Regions from separate parts of the Kitasatospora sp. NPDC056273 genome, predicted to be linked through region 2. Evidence: riboswitches for the same ligand, from Rfam matches in the RefSeq annotation. Region 2 holds a riboswitch; each other region holds the start of a gene.
What was found. Region 2 has a riboswitch for cobalamin ahead of ACFCY1_RS18085 (ABC transporter substrate-binding protein). Riboswitches for the same ligand answer to the same signal wherever they lie in the genome.
Positions count from the first base shown of each region.

Region 1: it holds a riboswitch for cobalamin, as region 2 does, so the genes downstream of both, ACFCY1_RS34265 (iron ABC transporter permease) here and ACFCY1_RS18085 (ABC transporter substrate-binding protein) in region 2, are expected to answer to the same signal.
Region 3: it holds a riboswitch for cobalamin, as region 2 does, so the genes downstream of both, ACFCY1_RS37135 (prenyltransferase/squalene oxidase repeat-containing protein) here and ACFCY1_RS18085 (ABC transporter substrate-binding protein) in region 2, are expected to answer to the same signal.

Region 1 covers NZ_JBHJSJ010000057.1:41,925-45,753, forward strand. The annotation lists gene ACFCY1_RS34260 (ABC transporter ATP-binding protein) at 1-134, opposite strand, end outside; gene ACFCY1_RS34265 (iron ABC transporter permease) at 131-1,210, opposite strand; cobalamin riboswitch at 1,333-1,458, opposite strand; gene sodN (superoxide dismutase, Ni) at 1,540-1,935, opposite strand; gene sodX (nickel-type superoxide dismutase maturation protease) at 2,212-2,574, shown strand; gene ACFCY1_RS34280 (CGNR zinc finger domain-containing protein) at 2,582-3,163, opposite strand; gene ACFCY1_RS34285 (amino acid ABC transporter ATP-binding protein) at 3,277-3,829, opposite strand, start outside.
Region 2 covers NZ_JBHJSJ010000017.1:166,879-170,707, forward strand. The annotation lists gene ACFCY1_RS18075 (3-dehydroquinate synthase family protein) at 1-1,038, shown strand, start outside; gene ACFCY1_RS18080 (shikimate dehydrogenase family protein) at 1,040-1,909, shown strand; cobalamin riboswitch at 2,022-2,228, shown strand; gene ACFCY1_RS18085 (ABC transporter substrate-binding protein) at 2,458-3,327, shown strand; gene ACFCY1_RS18090 (iron ABC transporter permease) at 3,324-3,829, shown strand, end outside.
Region 3 covers NZ_JBHJSJ010000072.1:2,246-6,074, forward strand. The annotation lists gene ACFCY1_RS37130 (WD40 repeat domain-containing serine/threonine protein kinase) at 1-1,705, shown strand, start outside; cobalamin riboswitch at 1,751-1,838, opposite strand; cobalamin riboswitch at 1,933-2,060, shown strand; gene ACFCY1_RS37135 (prenyltransferase/squalene oxidase repeat-containing protein) at 2,168-3,829, shown strand, end outside.

The DNA of each region.
Region 1 (3,829 bases), on a different contig from region 2:
AGCCCGACCACCTGCCCGGCGGCGGCCGCCAGGCTCACCTCGTGGACCAGCCGGGTGCCGGCCAGCTCCACCGAGACGCCGTCGACGGCGAGGTCCTGGGCGTGCACCGGGGTCGGGTCGGTCGTCGCGGTCACCGGGCACCTCCGAAGGCCTGGCCGCGGCGGCGCATCATCACCAGGAAGGCGGGCACGCCGAGCACCGCGGTGAACACCCCGACGGGCAGTTCGGCGGGCGCCAGCAGGGTGCGCGAGGCGATGTCCACCCAGACCAGCAGCAGCGCCCCGGCGAGCGGCGCGACCACCAGCACCCGGCGGTGCCCTGCGCCGACCAGCATCCGCGCCAGGTGCGGCATCAGCAGCCCGACGAAGCCGATCGCCCCGCTGACCGCGACCACGGTGCCGGTGACGGCGGCGGTCACCACGAACAGCTCGCGGCGCAGCCGGTCCGGGTCCACGCCGAGCGAGGCGGAGGTCTCGTCGCCCATCGCGAGCGCGTCCAGCCGCCCGGCGGTGCAGGCCAGGTAGGCGAGCCCGGCCAGCACGGTGACGGCGGCGATCGGCACCTTGCCCCAGGTGGCGCCGCCGAGGCTGCCGAGCAGCCACATCATGACGTCCCGGGCGGCCTCGCCGCGGTCGGCGGCGAAGACCATCAGGGTGGTGGCGGCGGAGAAGCCGTAGGACAGCGCGGTGCCGGTGAGCACCAGCCGCAGCGGGGTGAGCCCGTACGCGGTGCGGGCCGCGACGTAGACCAGGGTCATGGCGGCCAGCGCGGAGCCGAAGGCGGAGGCGGAGATCGCCCACACCCCGAGCGAGGCGAAGGCGCCGAACAGCATCACGGCATTGGCGCCGACGGCCGCGCCGGAGGAGATGCCGAGCACGAAGGGGTCCGCCAGCGCGTTGCGCACCAGGGCCTGGACGGCGACCCCGCAGGCGGCCAGCCCGGCGCCGACCACGGCGGCCAGCACGGTGCGCGGCAGCCGGATCTCCCAGACGATCGCGTACGCGGCCGCCTCGTCCGCGTCCAGCCGGCCGCCCGTCAGCCCGGCGCCCAGGAGCCGCAGCACCCGGGGCAGGCCGAGCCCGGAGGAGCCGAGGGCGACCCCGCAGACCAGGGAGAGCAGCAGGGCGGCGGCGAGTCCGGCGGCGAGCGGGACGACGGGTATTCGGCGAGCGGGCGGGCCGACTGCACGGTTGACGGGTGCGCGGTTCACGGGTGCGCCTTGCCTCGGGCCGGGAGCGCGCCGGGGCGGGCGCGGGCCGGGGGCGTGCCGGGGCGCCGTTCCCCTCGCAGTCCGCGGCGAGTTGTCGGGAGGTCGGCGGCCGAGGGCGATCGGGCTGGCGCGGCCGTACGGGCGGGTACGGGCCGTGCTCACCGTTGCGGGTCAGCGCCGGATTCGCACCGGACTTCCCCCTCGGACGCCCTGGCAGCATAACAGCCACTCAGGGCAGGCAACCCTTACCTAGCCGGGTCGGACGTGAACGCACGACCGCCCCCGTTCGGCGGTGCGGACGGGGGCGGTCGGGTGGCGACGCGTCAGGCTCAGGCCTGCTTGGTCTCCCAGAAGATCTTGTCGACCTGGGCGATCAGGTCGAGCAGGGCCTGGCCGGTGGCCGGGTCCGTGGACGCCTTGGCGGCCGAGGCGGCCTTCAGGGTGTCGTTGATCAGCTGGTGCAGCTGCGGGTACTTCTCGAAGTGCGGGGCCTTGAAGTAGTCGCTCCACAGCACCGAGATGTGGTGCTTGACGGCCTCGGCGCGCTGCTCCTTGATGATGACGGCGCGGGCGCGGAAGTGCGGGTCCTCGTTGGCCTGGTACTTCTCCTGGGTGGCCTTGACCGACTCGGCCTCCAGCTTGGCCTGCGCGGGGTCGTAGACGCCGCAGGGCAGGTCGCAGTGGGCGTGGACGGTGGCGCGCGGTGCAAACAGACGAGAGAACATGGGAGTCCTTCCTTAGATCGTCTTCCCGCGCCCGAGATTACCCTTCCGCCCTCCCGGTTTCGCGATCGGGCGGTGGGCCTAGGGCGAAAGACGGACCGGGAACCGGCGCAATCCGGACATCGGACGGACGGCGGTCCGTACGGCAGACTGGGGGCGCGAGCGGGGGCGGGAGGAGGAGTCGTGGCGCGGAGCACGCGAGCGGAGGGCGCCGGGGCGGGGGAGCGCGGCCCGGGCGGCGCGCTGCCGTTCGGTCTGGTCGACGTGGCGGGGCCGTCGATGGTCCCGACCCTGCGCGAGGGCGACCGGCTGCTGGTCCGCTACGGCGCGCCGATCCGGCCCGGCGCGGTGGTGGTCTTCCGGCACCCCTTCCAGCAGGACCTGCTGGTGGTGAAGCGGGCCGCCGAGCGCCGGGCCACGGGCTGGTGGCTGCTCTCCGACAACCGCCCGGTGGACAGCGACAGCCGCAGCTACGGCGCCGTCCCGGACGAGCTGGTGCTCGGCCGGGTGCTGCTGCGGCTGCGCCCGAGCCCGGTCTGGCTGGCGCCGGGGCGCCGGCTGGAGCGGCTGCTGCTCACCCCGCGGCTGGCCCGGGTGCCGGGCCTGGCCCGCCGGCTCGGCGCCTGGGTCGAGGAGGTCTAGCGGGCCGCTACGCCCGGGCCGCCGCCTCCGCCTCCAGGCGCTTGCGGGCCCGGTAGGCGGCCACGTTGGCGCGGGTCGCGCAGCGGTCCGAGCAGTAGCGGCGGGAGCGGTTGGTCGAGGTGTCCAGGTAGGCGTTGCGGCAGGGCGCGGCCTGGCAGATGCCGAGCCGGTCGGCGCCCAGCTCGGTGAGGTGGACGGCCAGGCCCATGCAGGCGACCGCGCTGAAGTGGGCGGTGGCGGTGGGGGAGTTGTCGGCCAGGTGCAGGTGCCAGCGCGGCCGCCCGGCGTCGTCCAGGTAGTCGTGCCCGGAGATCAGCGGGCTGACCGGGTACTCCATCAGCAGGCTGTTCAGCAGGTCGACGCCGCGGATCTCGTCCCCGCCGGCGGCGGCCTCGAAGACCCCGCGCAGCCGGGTCCGCACCGCCCGCAGCCGGGGCACGTCGGACTCGTCGGCGAGCGAGCGGGCCCGCGAGGAGTCGGAGAAGAGACCGCGCACCGCCTCCACGGAGGTCAGCGAGTCGGTGCCGCGCTCGGGCTCCTCGGTGTTCACCAGCCGGACGGCGAGATCGGCGTAGGCGGCGAGCTCCACAGGGGTCCTTCCAGGGGGGTCGGTAACGGGCTGACTGCCTCCAGCCTATTACCTGGGCGGGCAAAACGACGGCGCCCGGCAGGAGTGACCTGCCGGGCGCCGGGCGTACGGGCTCAGAGCACCTTGGAGAGGAAGGCCCTGGTGCGCTCGTGCTGCGGGTCGGTGAGCACCTCGCGGGGGTTGCCGGACTCGACCACCACCCCGCCGTCCATGAACACCAGCGCGTCGCCGACCTCGCGGGCGAAGCCCATCTCGTGGGTGACGACCACCATGGTCATGCCCTCCTCGGCGAGGCCGCGCATGACGTCGAGGACGTCGCCGACCAGCTCCGGGTCGAGCGCGGAGGTCGGCTCGTCGAAGAGCATCAGCTTGGGCTTCATGGCCAGCGCGCGGGCGATCGCCACGCGCTGCTGCTGGCCGCCGGAGAGCTGCGAGGGGTAGTTCTTCGCCTTGTCGGCGAGGCCGACCCGCTCCAGCAGGGCCATCCCGCGCTCGCGGGCGTCGGCCCGGCTCTCGCCCTTGACCTGGACCGGCGCCTCCATGACGTTCTCGACGGCGGTCATGTGCGGGAACAGGTTGAAGCGCTGGAAGACCATGCCGATGTCGCGCCGCTTGAGGGCGACCTCGCGGTCCCTGAGCTCGTGCAGCCGGTCGCCCTTCTGCCGG
Region 2 (3,829 bases):
ACGGACGGCGGGCTGCGGCGCATCGACGTGGAGCTGGGTGAGCGCGGCTACCCGGTGCTGATCGGCCCCGGCGCCCGCCACCGGCTGGCCGGGGTGCTCGCGGGGATCGGCGCCCGCCGGGTCGCGGTGGTCAGCGCCCGGCCCGCCGAGTGGCTGCCCGACACCGGCCTCGACACCCTGGTGGTGGAGGCGAAGGACGGCGAGGAGGGCAAGTCCCTCGCCTGGGTGGCCGAACTGTGCAGCCGCTTCACCGCGTTCGGCCTGGGCCGGGCGGACGCCGTGGTCTCCTGCGGCGGCGGCACCACCACCGACGCGGTCGGGCTCGCCGCCGCGCTGTACCACCGGGGCGTGCCCGTGGTGCACCTGCCCACCTCGCTGCTGGCCCAGGTCGACGCGAGCGTCGGCGGCAAGACGGCGGTGAACCTCCCGGAGGGCAAGAACCTGGTGGGCGCGTACTGGCAGCCGTCCGCCGTGCTCTGCGACACCGACTACCTCGACACCCTCCCGCCGCGCGAACGCGTCAACGGCTACGGGGAGATCGCCCGCTGCCACTTCATCGGCGCCGGGGACCTCCGCCACCTGCCCCTGCCCGAGCAGATCGCCGCGAGCGTCGCCCGCAAGGCCGCCGTGGTGGCCGCCGACGAGCGCGACACCGGGCTGCGGCACATCCTCAACTACGGCCACACCCTGGGCCACGCGCTGGAACGCGCCACCGACTTCCGGCTGCGCCACGGCGAGGCGGTCGGCGTCGGCACGGTCTTCGCCGGCTGGCTGGCGGGGGCGCTCGGCCGGATCGGCCCCGAGCGGGTCGCCGAGCACCACGAGGTGGTCGCCCACTACGGGCTGCCGACCGCACTGCCGCCGGAGGTCGGCACCGGGGCGCTGATCGCCCTCATGCGGCTGGACAAGAAGGCCGTCGACGGGCTCTCCTTCGTCCTGGACGGCCCGCGCGGCGCCGAACTCGTCAGCGACGTCCCCGAGCCGCTGGTCGCCCGCACGCTGGACGCCATGCCGCGCGCCGCCGCAGGGGAGGCCTGAGATGTCCCTTCACCCCGACCTGCCGACCCCCGACCTGCCGACCCCCGACGCGCCGACACCCGACGCGCCGGCCGCCCGCCCGCCGATCTCCGGCCGCACCCGGCTGTTCGCGGTGCTCGGCGACCCGGTCGCACAGGCCAAGGCGCCCGCCCTGCTCAACCCGCTGTTCGCGGCGAGCGGCGTGGACGCCGTGCTCGTCCCCGTGCACGCCCCGGCGGACCGGCTGGACGAGGTCGTCCGCGGGCTGAAGGCCGTCGCCAACCTGGACGGGCTGCTGGTCACCGTCCCGCACAAGCTGGCGATGTGCGGGCACGCCGACGAACTCAGCGACGCCGCCGCCCTGTTGGGCAGCACCAACGCGCTGCGCCGCGAGCCGGACGGCCGCTGGTACGGCGACAACTTCGACGGCGCCGGGTTCGTCCGGGGCCTGGCCGCCGCCGGGCACCACCCGGCCGGGCTGCGGGTGGCACTGGCCGGCGCCGGAGGCGCGGGGCTCGCCATCGCCGCCGCCCTGCTCGCCGAAGGGGCCGCCGCACTCACCGTCACCGATCCCGACGGGGGCCGGGTGGACGCCCTGCTGGAGCGGCTCGGCACCCGCTGGCCCGGCCGCGTGGCCGCCGCCCCGCGCCCGCCCGCCGGCGTCGACCTCGCGGTCAACGCCACCCCGCTGGGCCTGGACCCGGCCGACCCGCTCCCCTTCGACCCGGCCCCACTGGCGCCCGGCGCGCTGGTCGCCGACATCATCATGACGCCCGCCGAGACCCCGCTGCTGCGCACCGCCGCCGCCCTCGGCCTCGCCACCCACCCCGGCATCCACATGCTCGCCGAGCAACTGCCGCTCTACCGCTCCTTCTTTCGCCTTCCGGGGTGATCCCCCGTGCCTCCGGAGCCGGCCGACCCCGTGGCCGCTCCCTCCCCCCATCCCCGCAAAGGATCCAAACGATCATCCCACCGGCCGGTCGCCACCGACCTGACCACGCCTGATACCGTGCCATCGCCGTGGTGTTCGGGAAACCGGTCTGAGTCCGGTGCGGCCCTCGCCACTGTTGCCGCGGAGTTCCGCGGCCCTCGCTGACCGGCTTTCGCCAGCGGTCAGGGCCACTGGGCGGGCTGGGAGAGCCGCTCGGGAAGGTCGGTCGCGGCGTGTTGATGCGGAAGCCAGGAGACCGGCCACGGCGCGACATGTTCCACGAGGGTTTTGGAGAACACGTGCCCAGCGGTCAGCCGTACCCGCATCCGGTCCGATCCATACGTTCCATGCGCTCCGCGCGCTCCATACGTCCCGTACGTCCCACAGGTCCGACACGCGTCGGCCGGGCCGTCACGGCCCTGCTGTTCGTCGGTGTGGTCGGAGGCTGCGCGGGCGCCCCCGCGCCCGTCGCGTCCGGCGGGGCGACCGGAAGCGCCGCGCCGGTCAGCGTGGACAACTGCGGGACCACCGTGACGGTCGGCGCGCCGCCCGAGCGGCTGGTGACGCTCAACCAGGGTGCCACCGAGGTGGCCCTGGCCCTCGGGCTGGAGTCCCGCATGGCCGGTACCGCCTACCTCGACGACTCCGTCCCGGAGAAGTGGAAGGCCGCCTACGACTCCGTCCCGGTGCTCTCCAAGAAGTACCCGACGAAGGAGAACCTCCTCGCGGCCCGTCCCGACTTCCTGTACGCCTCCTACTCCAGCGCGTTCACCGACAAGGTCGCGGGCACCCGGGAGGAGCTGCGCGGCCAGGGCGTCCCGTCGTACCTGTCCCCGTTCGGCTGCTCGGACAAGAACCAGGTGCCGCCGACGACCTGGCAGGCGGCGTGGGGCGAGCTGAACGACGTCGCCAAGGTCTTCGGCGTCCCGGAGCGGGCCGCCGCGATCCAGCGGCAGCAGGAGCAGCAGCTGGCGCAGTTCACGGCGACGGCCGCGGGCAAGGGCCTGAAGGTCCTGTGGTTCGACTCGGACACCAAGACGCCGTACGTCGGCACCGGCCAGGGCGGCCCCCAACTCGTGCTCGACGCCGTGGGCGCCCGCAACGTCTTCGGGGACCTGCCCGGCAGCTGGCAGAACGTGAGCTGGGAGAAGGTCGTCGCGGCGGACCCGGACGCCATCGTGGTCGCGGACGCCGACTGGGACACCGCCCAGTCCAAGATCGACTACCTGGAGAACGACCCGGTCCTGAGCAAGCTCACCGCCGTGCAGCGCAAGGCCTTCGTGACGGTGCCGTTCTCCGAGTCGACCCCCGGCGTGCTGCTCGCCGACGGTGCCGCCCGGGTGTCCGACGGGCTGGGCCGACTGCACCCGGCTTCATGACCACCGCGCCCCACCCCGTCGTGCGGCCCGCTGGTCCGGGCCGCGCGACGGCGGCCCTGGCCGTCGCCGCGGCCCTGCTCCTGAGCACCCTGCTCCTCGGCCTGGCCGTGGGCTCGCAGCACGAGTCGGTCGGAACGGTGATCGAGGTCGTGGCGCGCCGTCTCGGGCTGGGCGACCCGCCTGTGACGCTGCTGGACGACCAGATCGTCTGGCAGCTGCGGCTGCCCCGGGTGCTGGGAGCGGCCGCCACCGGCGCCGGCCTCGCGGTCTGCGGCGCGGTGCTGCAGACGCTGACCGGGAACGACCTGGCCGATCCCTTCCTGCTCGGGATCTCGGACGGAGCCGCCGCCGGCGCGGTCACCGTGATCGTCCTCGGCGTCGGCGTGACCGGCGCCGTGGGCACCGGCGCGGTGGCGACGGCGGCCTTCGCCGGCGCCCTGCTCGCCGCCGCCGTCGTCCTGGCCCTGGCCGGCGCCCGAACCCGGTCGCTGCCCACCGCCCG
Region 3 (3,829 bases), on a different contig from region 2:
GCAGCGGTTGCGGCTCGGACCCGTCACGGACCGGGCCGAGGACTCCCACCGGGTCGAACTGAGCCACGACGGCGGTCTCGCCCTGGTCAGCAGCCACGCGCGCGGCACCCTCCAGCTGTGGGACCTGAACACCGGAGAGCTGCGGCAGACGATGACGATGCCGGGCCGCGGTCCCACCGCGATCTGGCTGGAGCCCGAGGGCCGCACCGCGGCGACCGCCTCGCCCGGCCTGACGATCCGGCTGTGGGACCTGCGCAGCGGCCGCGCGGTGCGCACCGTGACCTCGCCGATCGGCGAGGTCCGCTCGCTGGTGCTGAGCGGCGACTCCCGGTACGCCGTCACCGGCGGCGAGGACGGCGCGGTGCGGCTCTGGGACCTGGCCCTGTACCGCTGTGTGCGCACCTTCCGCGAACACAGCCAGCCGGTCGCCGCCGTGATGATGGGCGGGGACGCCGACTGGGCGGTGTCCGCCGGGCAGGACAACACCGCGCGCTGGTGGCGGATCACCCCGGAGCGCCGGTTCCGGGCGAGCATGCAGCTCAGCCGGCCCCGCCGCCACCGAGAGATCGAGCGGGCCGGCGGGCAGGTCGGGGCCCTGCTCGCCGAGGCCGAGCAGGCGTTCGGGTCTCGGCAGTACGCCGCCGCGCTCGACCTGCTCACCCGGGCCCGCTCGACGCCCGGCTATGAGCGTGCGCCGGAGGTGCTGGCCGCATGGCGGCGGCTGGGGAGATCCGTCCGCCGTACCGGGCTGCGCGGGGCGTGGCCGGTGCACACCCTCGGCGGGCAGGGCCACGTGTCCTCGCTCGCCGTGTCGGCGGACGGGCGTACCGCGGCGATCGGCGGTGACCGCCGGGTCGGGCTGTGGAATCCGACCGACGGCACCCCGCTGCGCGCGCTGGACAAGCCCCGGGTCGGCTCGGTCGGCCTGAGCGCCGACGGCCTGCGTGCGGTGGCCGGCGGGGACGCGGTGCTGCAGAGCTGGGAGCTGCCCGGTGGCCGACCGCTCGGCCGGGTCGACGCCCGTGGGCCCGACGGCCGTGCCGAGAGCGGCGAGGCGGGCGTGGTCGGGAACTCGGTCCTGTTCACCGCCGATGCCCGGCAGGCCCTGGTGATCGGCCGGGACGGCGCGCTGCGGCTGTGGGACCTGGACAGCGGCCGCTGCGTGCGGGTGCTCACCGGCGACGGAGAGCGGCCGACCACCGCCGCCGCGATGAGCGCGGATGGCACCCGGGCAGCGAGCGTGGCGCTGTTCGGCGAGATCCAGCTGCACGCCCGGCTCGGCGCTCCGCCGCTGGCGCTGAGTCATCCGGCGTGCGGCTGGCTCTCGTTCGACGCAGACGGCCACCGGCTGCTGTCCGGCAGCGCGTACGGCGACCGCTCGCTGCGGCTGTGGGACGCCGGCACCGGGCAATTCCTCCGCGCCTTCGACTTCGAGGTCCTGCCGTGGGACGCCGGTACCGGGCCGGATGAGCTGTCGGTCCTTCACCTCTCCGCCGGCGGCCGGTTCGCCTATACAGGCCACCGGCTCGGCACCGTGCGGATCTGGGACGCCGACACCGGCCGCTGCCTGCGCGAGCTGGAAGGGGGTGGCGGCCAGGTGTGGAGTCTCACCGCCACCGCGGACGACAGCCTGCTGCTCTTCGGCTGTGCGGACGGCTCGGTGCGGGCGTGGGCGATGGACTGGGAGCTGTCCGCCGGGCAGTGACGATCGGCCAGCCGGGACACCGGCTCAGTTCCGCAGTGGCCGGGCGGGCATTCGGGCTCGGGACGGTACGGTCACCGCCCCACACCGCTGCGCGTCAGCCCCGGGTTCGCACCGGGTTCGCACCGGGTTCCCCCGCTCGGCCACCGCGGACGCGACCGCACAGGTCTGTCGCCCGACGAGGTGATGTGATCGACCTGACGCCCCGTTGACTGCCCGTCGGTCAGCGTGGTCTGATGAACCGATTTTTTGCCCTCGGCATTCAGGGGAAGCCGGTCCAACTCCGGCGCTGACCCGCAACCGTGGACCCACCTGAGGTGGGTGAGCCGGAATGCCTGGACCGGGGGTCTGTTCACAGAGCACTTGCGTCGTCGCGGACTACGACGCGGTTTCGACGGCCCCCGTGCCCGCGGGCGACCGTCGGCTGCGCCGTCGCCTCGCGTGTCGACCGACCAGGGAGTCGTCGTGAGGGTCAGCAGCAATCGCACACGTCACAGGAACCGGGACCTCGCCTCGCTGGTGGTCGCCGGCACCGTCGCCGTCGCCGCCTGCGGCACGGTCCTGCTCGGGTACCCGGGTACCGCCTCGGCCGACCCGATCGAGCAGTGCACGGCGACGACGGGCGCGATCGTCGCCGTCGACTTCACCCACTGGGGCGGCGGCGTCGTCCGGGGCTGCGACGCCCACCCCACGACGGGCATGAACCTGCTGCACAACGCCGGCTTCACCACGACCGGCACCGAGCACGACGGACCGGCCTTCATCTGCCGGCTCGGGACCGGGACCTTCAACGGCGGCGCCCAGTACCCGACACCGGCCGAGGAGCCGTGCGTCAACACCCCGCAGGCCACCGCGTACTGGTCGTACTGGATCGCCGAACCCGGCCAACAGGCCTGGTCCTACAGCCGGTTCGGGGCCGGCACGCAGAAGCCCGAGCCCGGCGAGGTCGAGGCCTGGGTCTACGGCGGCACGGACATCGGCGGCACCAGCGGGGCGCCGAACTTCACCCCGGACTCCGTCCGCGCCAGGAACGGCGGCCCCTCGCCCTCCGCCTCCCCGTCGGCGTCGCCCTCGCCCGCGGTGGCCCTGAGCGCGCCCGCGGGGAGGAAACCCGACGCGGCCAAGGGGAGCGCCTACCTCACCGACCCGTCCCGCCTGATCGACGGCCACTACTACGAGGGCTTCCCGGCCTTCGCCGACTTCGGCCTGACCATCGACGGGGCCTACGCCCTCGCCGCGACCGGCACCGACGACGCCGCGCTGCGCCGGATCGTCGACTTCCTCGACCAGCAGGGCAAGGACGCGAGCGAGCGCACCGTCAACGACTGGACCGCGATCGGCACCGAGTACGCCGGCGGCGGGTCCATCGGCAAGGAGGCGCTGCTCGCCGAGGCCGTCGGCCGCAACCCGCGGGACTTCGGCGGCCACGACCTGATCGCCGCCCTCGCCGCGCTGGTGTGCGCCAAGGCCGACGCGACCACCGGCTGCGCAGCCCCGGGCAACTACGCCTACGCCACCTCCGTCTTCTCCCAGGCGCTCGCCGTCATGGCCCAGCTCCGGGCTGGGGAGTCCACCAGCGTCGCCCCCGCGATCGCCTACCTGAAGGGCCTCCAGCACCCGGACGGCTCCTGGCCGAGCCTGATCCCCGCCACCGGCGACTCCGACGTGGACAGCACGGCGATGGCCGTCATGGCCCTCGCCCTCGTCCCCGGGGACGAGGCCGCCCGGGCGGTCGACCAGGGGCTCGGCTGGCTCGCCGCGCGGCAGCTGCCCGACGGCGGCTTCCCCGGCGCGTCCGGCGACTCCACCAACTCGGCCGCGCTGGCCGTCCAGGGCATGACGCTGCGCCAGGCCGCCTACGGTGGACAGATCGCCAAGGCGCTCGACTTCCTCGCTGGGCAGCAGAACGGCGACGGCGGGTTCAACGTCGCGGCCGCCGGGCAGCGGGGTTCGGACGTCCGCGCGTCCACGCAGGTGCTGGGCGGTGCCACCGGCATCTCCTTCGGGACGCTGTCCCGCGACCTCGCGGGCACGCCGACGCCTACTCCCACCGGGACTCCGACCACCACCCCGACGGGAACGCCCACCCCGACGGTCAGTCCCACCGGGACGCCGACCGGCACCCCG